2 regions of the Pandoraea sp. PE-S2R-1 genome follow, and region 1 is predicted to be linked to the other one. Evidence: predicted binding sites of a transcription regulator. Region 1 holds the regulator's gene; the other holds the start of a gene.
What was found. Region 1 encodes sigma-54, which starts transcription at its own class of promoters, with help from an activator protein. Its sites were predicted from a motif close to TGGCANGNAANCTGCTTT; they were not measured.

Region 2: the regulator sigma-54 is predicted to act here: its motif matches at 2,273-2,290, upstream of CDV44_RS25860 (acetyl-CoA acetyltransferase).

Annotation. Positions count from the first base shown of each region.
Region 1 covers NZ_NGUR01000015.1:521,782-527,323, reverse strand. Annotated here, with positions in the region: gene hprK (HPr(Ser) kinase/phosphatase) at 1-407, opposite strand, end outside; gene ptsN (PTS IIA-like nitrogen regulatory protein PtsN) at 471-926, opposite strand; gene hpf (ribosome hibernation-promoting factor, HPF/YfiA family) at 1,163-1,516, opposite strand; gene CDV44_RS19760 (RNA polymerase factor sigma-54) at 1,657-3,147, opposite strand; gene lptB (LPS export ABC transporter ATP-binding protein) at 3,242-3,994, opposite strand; gene lptA (lipopolysaccharide transport periplasmic protein LptA) at 4,038-4,754, opposite strand; gene lptC (LPS export ABC transporter periplasmic protein LptC) at 4,751-5,437, opposite strand; gene CDV44_RS19740 (HAD family hydrolase) at 5,460-5,542, opposite strand, start outside.
Region 2 covers NZ_NGUR01000017.1:421,736-427,277, reverse strand. Annotated here, with positions in the region: gene CDV44_RS25865 (acyl-CoA synthetase) at 1-1,032, opposite strand, end outside; gene CDV44_RS25860 (acetyl-CoA acetyltransferase) at 1,068-2,234, opposite strand; gene CDV44_RS25855 (TRAP transporter substrate-binding protein) at 2,904-3,923, shown strand; gene CDV44_RS25850 (TRAP transporter large permease subunit) at 3,939-5,542, shown strand, end outside.

The DNA of each region.
Region 1 (5,542 bases):
GAAATGTACAGGCGCAGGCTATCGATGACCGAAGCGGTCGAGAGCGGGGTGGTGAACAGCGGGGTGGACGAGCGTGTGCAGCGCAATACGAGGTCGGGCGGGGCTTCGAGGCCGTCGGCGACCACGAGGAACGGCGGCTCCAGCGCAATCACCTCGCCCATATGACGCTTGCGGTTTTCTTCCGTCAGGCGCTGGTAGTAGCGCAGTTCGGCTTCGCCGAGCACCTGAATACGGTTCGGGTGGATGAGGTTCAAGTGACCGACAAGGTCGGCGCTCGATGTGGCGGTGGCCACGCTCTCCGGCGTGAAGCCGCGCTCCCACCCCTCATGGCCGGTCAGCCACGACAGCCGCAGCGTGGCGGCGTTGTCGTCGAAAATGCTTTGCGCGTTGATGCCGGTCAGTTCCACCGCGTCGCCTCGTTCGGTTGGGGGTGTGGGGTCTACGCTACGGGGCTTGTCTGGCGTGTGGGCTCAGGGCTGCCAGTTCGCGAGTGCCGTATGAATGTCTTCGGCGCTTGGTGCATTCGACAACGTCTCGCGCATCGATCGGTCCGAAAGCAATTGTGCGATTTCGGACAGGATTTCGAGATGTTGCTGGGTGGCTTGTTCGGGCACCAGAAGGAAAAACAGCAGGGACACCGGCTGGCCGTCAGGGGCTTCGAAGGGGATCGGCGCTTCCAGGCGCACGAACGCCGCCATTGGATGCTTCAGGCCCTTGATTCGACCATGCGGAATCGCCACGCCTTCACCGAGTCCGGTCGAGCCGAGTCGCTCGCGCGCGAAGAGATTGTCGGTGATGACAGCGCGAGTGAGCCCGGCATTGCTCTCGAATAGGAGCCCGGCTTGCTCGAAGACGCGCTTCTTGCTGGTGACGGAGAGTCCAAGCAGGATGTTGGACGCAGGTAAGAGTTTGACTAAACGGTTCATCTTGTAATGCGGGCGAACGCGTAGTCGCCCTCCAACCCCCGATTGACCTCGCATTATAGACCACCTGCCGCTGACCCCCGCGCCATTCCCCAGAAATGCGCCAAGCCATATAAAAGGGGCCGTTCAACGGCCCCGCGGTGGGTGATGCCAGACTATGACAGACGCAATTGCAGGCGCGAGGTTCCGCGCGGGCTTTCGTCAGTGTCAGTCGACGCGACTACCACGCCAGTCAGCACTCATTGCAGCGGTTCCTGCTCGGGCGGCTGCTGATGCTTGATGGCCTCGCGACCGTGGTCCTGAACCTTGTCCTTGAACTGGATTACCTTGCGGTCGAGCATATCGATCAGCTTGTCGATGGCGGCGTACATATCTTCGTCACACTTCTCGACGAAAATCTCCTTACCCTTGAGAAACACCGTAATGCTGGCTACCTGGCGTCCGGTTTTCTCCTTGGTCTTGTCGACAGAGAGGATCACCTCGGCGCCCATCACTTGATCGAAATGGCGCAACACGCGGTCAAGCTTGTTAGTCACAAATTCGCGCAGCGAAGGCGTGAGTTCGAGATGGTGTCCACTGATCTTCAGATTCATAGCTGCTCTCCTTGCTGAAATGCCGAAGTGCAGGCCACGTCACAAATGACGGGCTAGCGGGAGTGCGAGCCATTCATGTGACGCAATGTCGCACTGCGGCGTTATGCCCCAGCAGGCCAACACGGCTCACCAGGACTGTCCTACAAAGATTTGCGCAAGTTGACTGCGGGAATTCGCATGGCTTCGCGGTATTTCGCGACAGTGCGTCGCGCCACCACGAAACCCTGCTCTGCCAGCAGTTCCGCGATACGGCTGTCGGAAAGGGGGCTCTGCGGGTCTTCGGCTCCTATCAGTTGCTTGATGAGGGCACGGATGGCCGTGGATGACGCGGCCCCTCCGGCTTCCGTCGCGACGTGCGAACCAAAGAAGTACTTGAGCTCGAAAGTTCCGAATGGAGTGAGCATGTACTTACTGGTTGTCACCCGCGAAATCGTGGATTCGTGTAAACCCAGCGTATCAGCAATCTCGCGCAAAACCAAGGGGCGCATACCGATTTCGCCGTGGGAAAAGAAGTTCTTTTGACGCTCGACAATGGCCTGCGCGACCCGCAGGATCGTGTCGAAACGCTGCTGAATGTTCTTGATCAGCCAGCGCGCTTCCTGCAATTGCTGTTGGAGGTTCCCGGTGCCCGGATCGTTGCGATTATTTCGCAGAATTCGTGCATACATTTCGTTGATGCGCAGACGCGGCATCACTTCGGGATTGAGCTCCGCCGTCCAGCCGCTGCCCTGCCGGCGCACGAGGACGTCGGGAATGACGTAGTCGGCCTGCGGCGTGCCGTACGCGGCCCCCGGAAACGGGTCGAGCGAGCGAATGAGTTGATGCGCGGCGCGCAGGCTGTCTTCGCCCACGCCAAGCACGCGACGCAGCCGCGTGTAGTCACGTGCGGCGAGCAGTTCCAGGTGATCGGAGACGATACGCAGCGAAATCGTGCGCACCGGGCTCGCAGGCAGCCGCTGCAATTGCAGCCGCAGGCACTCGGACGGGGTGCGTGCACCGACGCCGGCCGGGTCGAAGCTTTGCAGCAGCGCCAGCGCGGCATTGATCTCTTCGGCCTCGAGCGACAGTTCTTCGGCCACTTCCGCCTGAATTTCATCGAGCGTCGTGCCCAGATAACCGTCTTCGTCGAGCGACTCGATTAAAAACTCCACCAGCGCGCGATCGCGCGGCGCGGCCTTGGTCACGCGCAACTGGGCCAGCAGGTGTTCACGCAGATTCGGATGATCGACGTGCAGTTGCGGGCGCGAGTTGTTGTCGTCGTCGTCGGTGGCATTGCCCGTGCGGGCGAAGTCGTTCAGGCTCCAGTCACTGCCGCTGTCCTGGCCGTTATCGTCGAAACGCGCTTCGCCATCGAGCTCGCGTGCCTCGTCGTGACCGTTACCCTCGGACGGCGCGTCGTTCGTGCTGCTGACCGATGTCGTGCGTTCATTGCGAAGCGAGCCGTCGGTGCCGACGCGCACGGACCCGGCGAGCCAATCGTCTTCGCGCTCGAGCATCGGGTTCTGGGTGAGGGCATGCTCGACTTCTTGTTGAAGTTCGAGCGTCGACAGTTGCAGCAACCGGATCGATTGTTGCAACTGGGGGGTGAGGGTCAGGTGCTGCGAGGTGCGGAGTTGGAGGGTCGGTTTCATAACGTTTCTCGCCTTCATTGTAGAGGCTTTGTCACGTCAGCGAAACCGGCCTGCCTCGCTATCGGAGGCAGGGTTTACATGCGAAAAATTAGCTTTACATCCGGAAATTTTCGCCCAGATAAACGCGCCGGACGCTTTCGTCGGCAACGATCTGGTCAGGCGTGCCGGCGGCGAGCACCGAGCCTTCGCTGATGATGTACGCGTGATCGCAGATACCGAGCGTTTCGCGCACGTTGTGGTCGGTAATCAGGACACCGATACCTCGGTCTTTCAGGAAGCGCACGATGCGCTGAATTTCCAGCACCGCGATCGGATCCACACCCGCGAACGGTTCATCAAGCAGGATGAAGCGCGGCTGGGTGGCCAGTGCGCGGGCAATTTCCACGCGACGGCGCTCGCCGCCCGAGAGCGACATGGCCGGGTTCTCGCGCAGATGCGCCACTTGCAACTCGTCGAGCAACGACTCGATGCGGCGCTCGATTTCATCGCGCTTGAGCGGTTTGCCCTGCGCATCGACCTGCAATTCGAGCACGGCGCGAATATTGTCTTCGACCGTGAGCTTGCGGAACACCGACGCTTCCTGCGGCAGATACGAAACACCCATGCGCGCGCGTTCGTGAATCGGCAGTTCGCTGATCAGGTTGCCATCCAGCTGAATCTCGCCGTCGTCGGCCGGCACCAGCCCCACGATCATGTAGAACGACGTGGTCTTGCCGGCGCCATTGGGCCCGAGCAGCCCCACGACTTCGCCGCTTTTCACGTCGAGCGAGACGTCCTTGACGACGGTGCGGGCACCGTATTGTTTCTTGAGCGAGCGCACGACGAGCGCGCTGGGCTTGCCGACCATGCCGGCGCCCTGATTGATGCTGGAAGCGTTGCTTTGGTCGGGATTACTCACGCGGATTCTCTAGGCGTTTGGAAGGAGCCAGTGCCGGCAGATCGCCCTTGGGCGCTGCGGCGGCAGGCTTGCTCGCGCCGCCGGGCTGCGCTTGGTTAGCGCCCGTGGCATTGCGAGGCGCGAGCGTCGCACGCACGCGGCCATTCGGATTGTTCGAATTGACCTGATCGGCGCCGCTATTGGCGGTGTACACCTCGTTGTACGTATCGTACGTGATCACGCTGCCGTGAATCTCGTCGAGCACCTTCGTACCGCCGGCCAGACGCTTGAGCGTGGCCTGCGTGGTCAACGTGGCGACTTCGGTCTTGCCGTTGTAGTAGATCGTCTGGCCCCAGCCGTCGATGTACTCGTCCAGACCGTCGCGTTTCTGACGCATGTACGCGAGCGGACCGCCCGGCTTGTAATAGGCGGTGGCGTACTGATAGCCCTCCGGATCCTGAGTCACTTCGACGCGATCGGCCTTGAGGAGAATGGTCCCCTTGGTCATCGTCACGTTGCCGGTGAAGATGTTGACCTGCTTGAGGTCGTCATAGCTCATGTGATCCGCTTCGATGTTGAGCGGCTTGTCGCGGTCGGCATGCTCGGCATGGGCGAGCGGCGACGCCAGCGCGCCGAGCACCGCGAAGGCGGCGGCCAGAGCGCGCAACGAGCGGCGGATGCCGTCAAGCGGTTGATACGAAGCGGGTCGCAGGTAAGGGCGATCGGTCATGGGGTCTTGGGGCCCTGTGTTGTCTTGGGTGGCGCGCTCGGGGCAGTGGCTGCCGGAGCGCCCGTTGTTGCGGCGGGCTGGGCCGGCGGCTTGTTGCCGAGCTCGGCCGGCTGGATTGTGCCATGCACATTGCCGAGCAATTGTACGGCCCGGGAGATGTTATTGAAAATCATGCCGTCGCCGTACATCACGGACTGGCCGCGATACAACACCACCGGCAGTTCCGTGCGCACGATGTCTTCGTTCACGAGCACCTGAAAGTGCTCGGACAGCGCGCGCATTTCAGGGTCGCGCGGCCCCGCCTGGCGGACCACGACGGCATCGTCGTACAGATCCACCACCGACATATCGGCGTTGAGCGTGCCGCGCTTGCTGGTGGCCGTCACTTCCGGCGAATCGGGCGTGAAGGCGCGCACGGCCGGGAGCGTCATGGCGGTCGTGGCGTCGTCCTCGTAGTGCGTCATGTGCACGGCGTTGACGCGATACTGCGTGAGGCCGGTCGGCGACAGCATGGAGATCACCATGTTGTCGGCGTAGTAATCGGGGATGTGTTTCTTGACGTACGGCGAGCGATCGGCGTCGGACGGCAACGTGCGCTGCACGAGCCAATAGGTTCCCGCGGCGAGACCGGCGAGCACCGTGATGGCGATCAGTGAAGCGGGCGAGACGCGTTGTGCGGCCATGAATTCTTCGGCTCCGGGCGCGTCAGGCGAGGGCTGCGGCGAGCAGGGCGTCGTAACGTCCCTGCGCGTGCAGAATGAAGTCGCACAGCTCGCGTGCTGCGCCGT
Region 2 (5,542 bases), on a different contig from region 1:
CAGCACGGTGATGTTGCCCGTCACTTCGCCGAGACCGTAGTACTGCACGAGCACGCGGCCCAGCTTTTGTAGCGCGTATTTCTGATCGGCGCGATACATCGGCGCCCCCGCGTAGATCACGAAGCGCAACGCGCTGTGATCGTATTCGTCCACGGACGGGTCTTCGACCAGCATCTTCACGATGGTCGGCACGGTGAACATGTTGTCGATCCGGTGACGCTCGACCGCCTGCCAGACCTGCGCCGCGTCCATCTTCTCGCCCGGCAGCAGCACACTGGCCGCACCGCGCGCCGTGTTGACGATGGCGTGAATGCCCGCACCGTGCGAAAGCGGCGCGACGACCATCGAGCGGCTGCGATACGTGATACCGGGCATCAGGTCCGCCAGATGGTTGGTGACGACGAATGCCATCTGCCCGTGCGAAAGTACCCCCGCTTTCGGATGCCCGGTCGTGCCCGATGTGTAGAAGAACCACAGCGGGTCTTCGTACTCGACTTCTTCTTCGAACTCGGGCGCGCCCATGTGCTCGGCGACCAGCGTCTCGTAGTGCAGCTCGCCAGCGCGCGGCGTGCCCAGTGCGATCACGTGGCGCAGCGCGGGTGAAGCGGCTCTCACCGCGTCGACATGGCCTTCGAAGCCCGCGTCGTAGATCATCACGCACGCCTCGCTCGACTGCCCGAGATAGGCGGCTTCAGGTGCGGTGATACGGAAGTTCGTGGGCACCCAGATCGCGCCAAGCTTGAACGCGATCCACGCACTCTCGAAGATCGGCAGGTTGTTGCGCGAATGCACGAGCAGCTTGTCGCCCTTGCCCACACCGAGCTTGCGCAGCGCATCGACGGCGGCATTCACGCGCGCGTCGATCTCGCCCCAGGTCGTCACCTTGTCGCCGATGATCAACCCCGCCTCGTCCGGATGGCGCCGGGCAACGTCGGCCAACAGGCGGCCGAGATTCATGACCTTCTTGAGCATCTTGCTCGTCTCCTCTGCTTTCCTCTTAGTCTTCTTTGCCCGGCCTGCATCGGTGTGCACAGGCGTCCAATAGCAGGCCCCGGGCCGCGTGCCGATCAGCGCGCTTCGAGAATGCTCACGTAGTTGGCCACGGCTGCGCCGCCCATGTTGAACACGCCCGCGAGTTTGGCATTGGGAATCTGCATCCCGCCCGCCGTGCCGGTGAGCTGCATCGCCGCCATCACGTGCATCGAGACGCCCGTGGCACCGACCGGATGTCCCTTGGACTTCAGGCCGCCCGACGGGTTGACCGGCAGCAGGCCGTCTTTTTCCGTCAGCCCTTCCGCGACGACATTGGCACCCTGACCCGGCTTGGCCAGACCCATGGCTTCGTATTCGATCAGTTCGGCGATGGTGAAGCAGTCGTGCGTCTCGACCAGCGACAGGTCCTTGAGCGACACGCCTGCCACGCCGAGCGCCTGACGCCACGCATGCTGGCCGCCTTCGAACGCGAGCGCGTCGCGGCGCGACAGCGGCAGGTAGTCGTTGACCTGCACGGCCGCCCGGAAGCCCACGGCCTTCGGCATGGTGCGGGCAACGTCGGCCTTCGAGATCACCAGTGCCGCAGCACCATCGGAGACCATCGAGCAGTCGGTGCGCTTGAGCGGGCCGGCGACAAACGGGTTCTTGTCGGAGACGTTGCGGCAGAAGTCGTAGCCGAAGTCGCGACGCATGTGAGCGTACGGATTGTCCGTGCCGTTGCGATGGTTCTTCGCCGCGATGCGCGCGAGCGCGTCGGACTGGTCGCCATAGCGATCGAAGTACTGCTGCGCAATGGTGCCGAACACCCCGGCGAAACCGCCCGGAATACCGGCTTCTTCACGCGCATAGGAACACTTGAGCAGCACTTCGCCGACCTGCGGCGTGGCGAGCTCGGTCATCTTCTCGAAACCGATCACGAGCACGTGCGTGGCCTTGCCGGCTTCGATCGATTGCAGCCCGCCGTGCACGGCAGCCGAACCCGTCGCGCAAGCGTTTTCGTAACGCGTCGCGGGTTTGAAACGCAGGCCGGGAATGTTGTTGAAGACGAGCGACGACGGGAAGTCCTGATACAGGAAACCGCCATTGAAAGTGCCGACATGAATCGAATCGATCTGCTCGGGCGCGAGGCCCGCATCATCGAGCGCGGCTTGCGCGACTTGGGCCAGCAGAACTTCGGCGTCGACGTTATCGAGTTTGCCGAACTGGGAGTGGGCCCAGCCGGTAAGGCATGCAGCAACCATGAAGTTTCTCCGGAAAATTGGGGTGATCCAGACTCCGGTGAGCAATTTCGATGCCAGATTCTCGCGGTTCATGATCGCCACGGCATCGAACGCCGATTGCGCGGCAAGACCGTGAGGAGATTCGCAGAAGATTCGCCCCGCCGTCCGGACACACGCTTATGGCGTGCGCGCAATTGACGTAAGCGTAAAGCGGGACTCCTAAGCGCATCAAGTGAATTCGAATGCGTGGCGCATGAAACGAATTTGCTGTGGCGCAGCATGGCTCGCCACAAGAGACAGTCGACGGCCCAACTGCGACAGGTGTCTCACCGGCGGCGACATTCACACGAGACAGTTGTCGCACGTGCCGCCGCGCCATGCGACAGGTGTCGCACGCCCGTGCGCCGTCGACGCCGTGCCCCGGCAAGCCTGTCATAGCGCGCTACCCGCCTGTTCCATCAGACAAAAGCCGTTGCACGGGCGCGTTCAGATCGCCTTGAGATTGCGTGGATGTTTAACAACGTAAGGGTTTTCCCGTCAGGGCGTCGAACTGGCATTCGATTTGCGTAAGATAGCCAAGCCACTTGTGAGCCCGCGTTCCGAGTTGGCAGGAAGGTTGCAGGGCAACACGCCTGCACCGTCCCGCTTCAGACGCAGTCACCAAACCTATAAATCAAGGAGACATGCAGTATGAGCACTATGGATCGTCGCCACTTCATCAAAGTCGTGGCCGCCTCATCGGCCGCTGCCGCCACGGGGTTGTATCAAACGCAGGCGCACGCCGCCGAAATCACGCTGAAGTTCGCCAACAACCTGCCGATCAGCCATCCGATGAACATCCGCGCCAAGGAGATGGCGCAGAAGATCGCGGAGCAGTCGAAAGGCCGCGTGGACTTCCAGATTTACCCGAACAACCAGCTCGGCACCGATAGCGACATGCTGAGTCAGATTCGCTCGGGCGCTATCGACTTCTTCACGCTCTCGCCGCTGATTCTCGGCACGCTCGTGCCGTCGGCGCAGATCTCGGGCGTGGGCTTCGCGTTCAAGGACTACGGTCAGGTATGGGCCGCCATGGACGGCGATCTCGGTGCCCACGTGCGCGGGCAAATCGCCAAGACCACGGTCTTCGCGTTCGACAAGATCTGGGAGAACGGTTATCGCCAGATCACCACGAGCAATCGCCCGATCAATTCACCGGCTGACCTCAAGGGCCTGAAGATCCGCGTGCCGACGAGCCCGCTGTGGACGTCGATGTTCCGCGCATTCGATTCGTCGCCCACGTCGATCAACTTCTCCGAAGTCTATTCGGCGCTGCAAACGAAGATCGTCGAAGCGCAGGAAAACCCGCTCGCCCTGCTCACCACCGCCAAGCTGTACGAAGTGCAGAAGTACGTGTCGATGACGAACCACATGTGGGACGGCTTCTGGTTCCTCGCCAACAAGCAGAAGTGGGACAAGATTCCGAAGGACTTGCAGGACATCATCACCGCCAACGTGAACGCCGCCGCACTGGTGCAGCGCGACGACGTGAAGAAGCTCAACGACGGCGTGATGGTCGAACTCAAGCAGAAGGGTCTCGTGTTCAACGCACCGAACAACGAACAGTTCCGCGACAAGCTGCGCGCAGCGGGCTTCTACACGGAATGGCACAAGAAGTTCGGCGACGAAGCCTGGGCCATGCTCGAAAAGTACACCGGGAAGCTCGCGTAAATGGAAACGTTGACGATGACGGCCGAGCCCACGCACGCGCTCGCCCGCCTCTTCTGCCACGTCAACCGCGCGGTGATGAAAGTCACCGAGGCGGTTGCCGTGCTGCTGGTCGTGGCGGAGACTCTCATCCTGCTCGCGGGCGTAATCTCGCGCTACGGGTTCGACAATCCGCTCACCTGGTCGGATGAACTGGCGCAAATCCTGTTCATCTGGCTATCGATGCTCGGCGCGGTCATCGCGCTCGATCGCGGTGAGCACATGCGCCTGTCCGCCATCGTCAACAAGCTTCCTGCGGCGTGGCGTGACTGGTTTCAGACGATGGCCGCGCTCACGGTCTGCGTGTTCGTGGCGCTCATCATCATGCCGGCGTACACGCATGCCATCGAACAGATGGACATCACGACGCCCGCGCTCGAAATCCCCGATGGCCTGCGTGCCGCGGCACTGCCGGTCGGTGCGGCGCTCATGCTGCTCGCCGCGATCTCGCGCATGGCGCGCTGCTCCACGATGCGCCAGTTCGGACTCGGGGTGCTGGTCGTGGCTGCGCTCGGTGCGGCACTGTGGCTCGGCCGCCCGGCGCTGATCGCGATGGGCAATTACAACCTGCTCGTGTTCTTCGTGCTGATCGTGGGCGTTTGTGTGGCGGGCGGCATTCCGATCGCGTTTGCGTTCGGGACGGCCACGCTCGGCTATCTCGCGCTCGTGACGGATGCGCCGTTGCAGATCGTCGTGAGCCGCATGGACGAGGGCATGTCGGGCCTGATTCTGCTGTCGGTGCCGCTTTTCGTGTTGCTCGGTGCCCTGATCGAAATGAGCGGGCTGGCGCGCAGCCTGATCGAGTTCATGGCATCGCTGCTCGGTCACGTGCGCGGCGGCCTGCAATATGTGCTGCTCGGTGCGATGTTCCTCGTCTCGGGCATCTCGGGCTCGAAGGCTGCCGACATGGCCGCTGTTGCCCCGGCGCTGTTCCCCGAAATGCAACGCCGTGGCTCGAAACCGGAAGACCTCGTCGCGCTGCTGTCCTCGACGGGCGCGATGACGGAGACGATTCCGCCGAGTCTCGTGCTGATCACCATTGGCGCGGTGTGCGGTGTGTCGATTACCGCGCTCTTCGTCGGCGGCCTGCTGCCGGCCGTGATCGCGACGCTCGCCATCGTGGTGGTGTGCTTCACCCGCTCGCGCAAGGAAGCACCGAGTGCGGCCCGCCGTGCACCGTGGGGCGTGATCGGCAAGACGTTCATCATCGCGCTGCCCGCGCTGGCCCTGCCGATCCTGATCCGTACGGCCGTGATCGAAGGTGCCGCCACGGCCACCGAGGTCTCGACGGTCGGCATCGCCTACACGATCGTGATCGGCCTGATCGTGCACGCGTTCAAGAAGCATCTGAACTTCAAACGCCTCTACCCGCTGCTCACGGAAACGGCCGCACTCTCCGGCGCGATTCTGCTGATCATCGGCATGGCGACCGCCATGGCGTGGGCGCTGACGCAGTCGGGTTTCTCGGCCAAGCTGGTCGGCCTGATGCACGGCGTACCGGGCGGACAGGTCGGCTTTCTGCTGATCTCGATGGTGGTATTCATCGTGCTGGGCAGCGTGCTCGAAGGCATTCCGGCCATCGT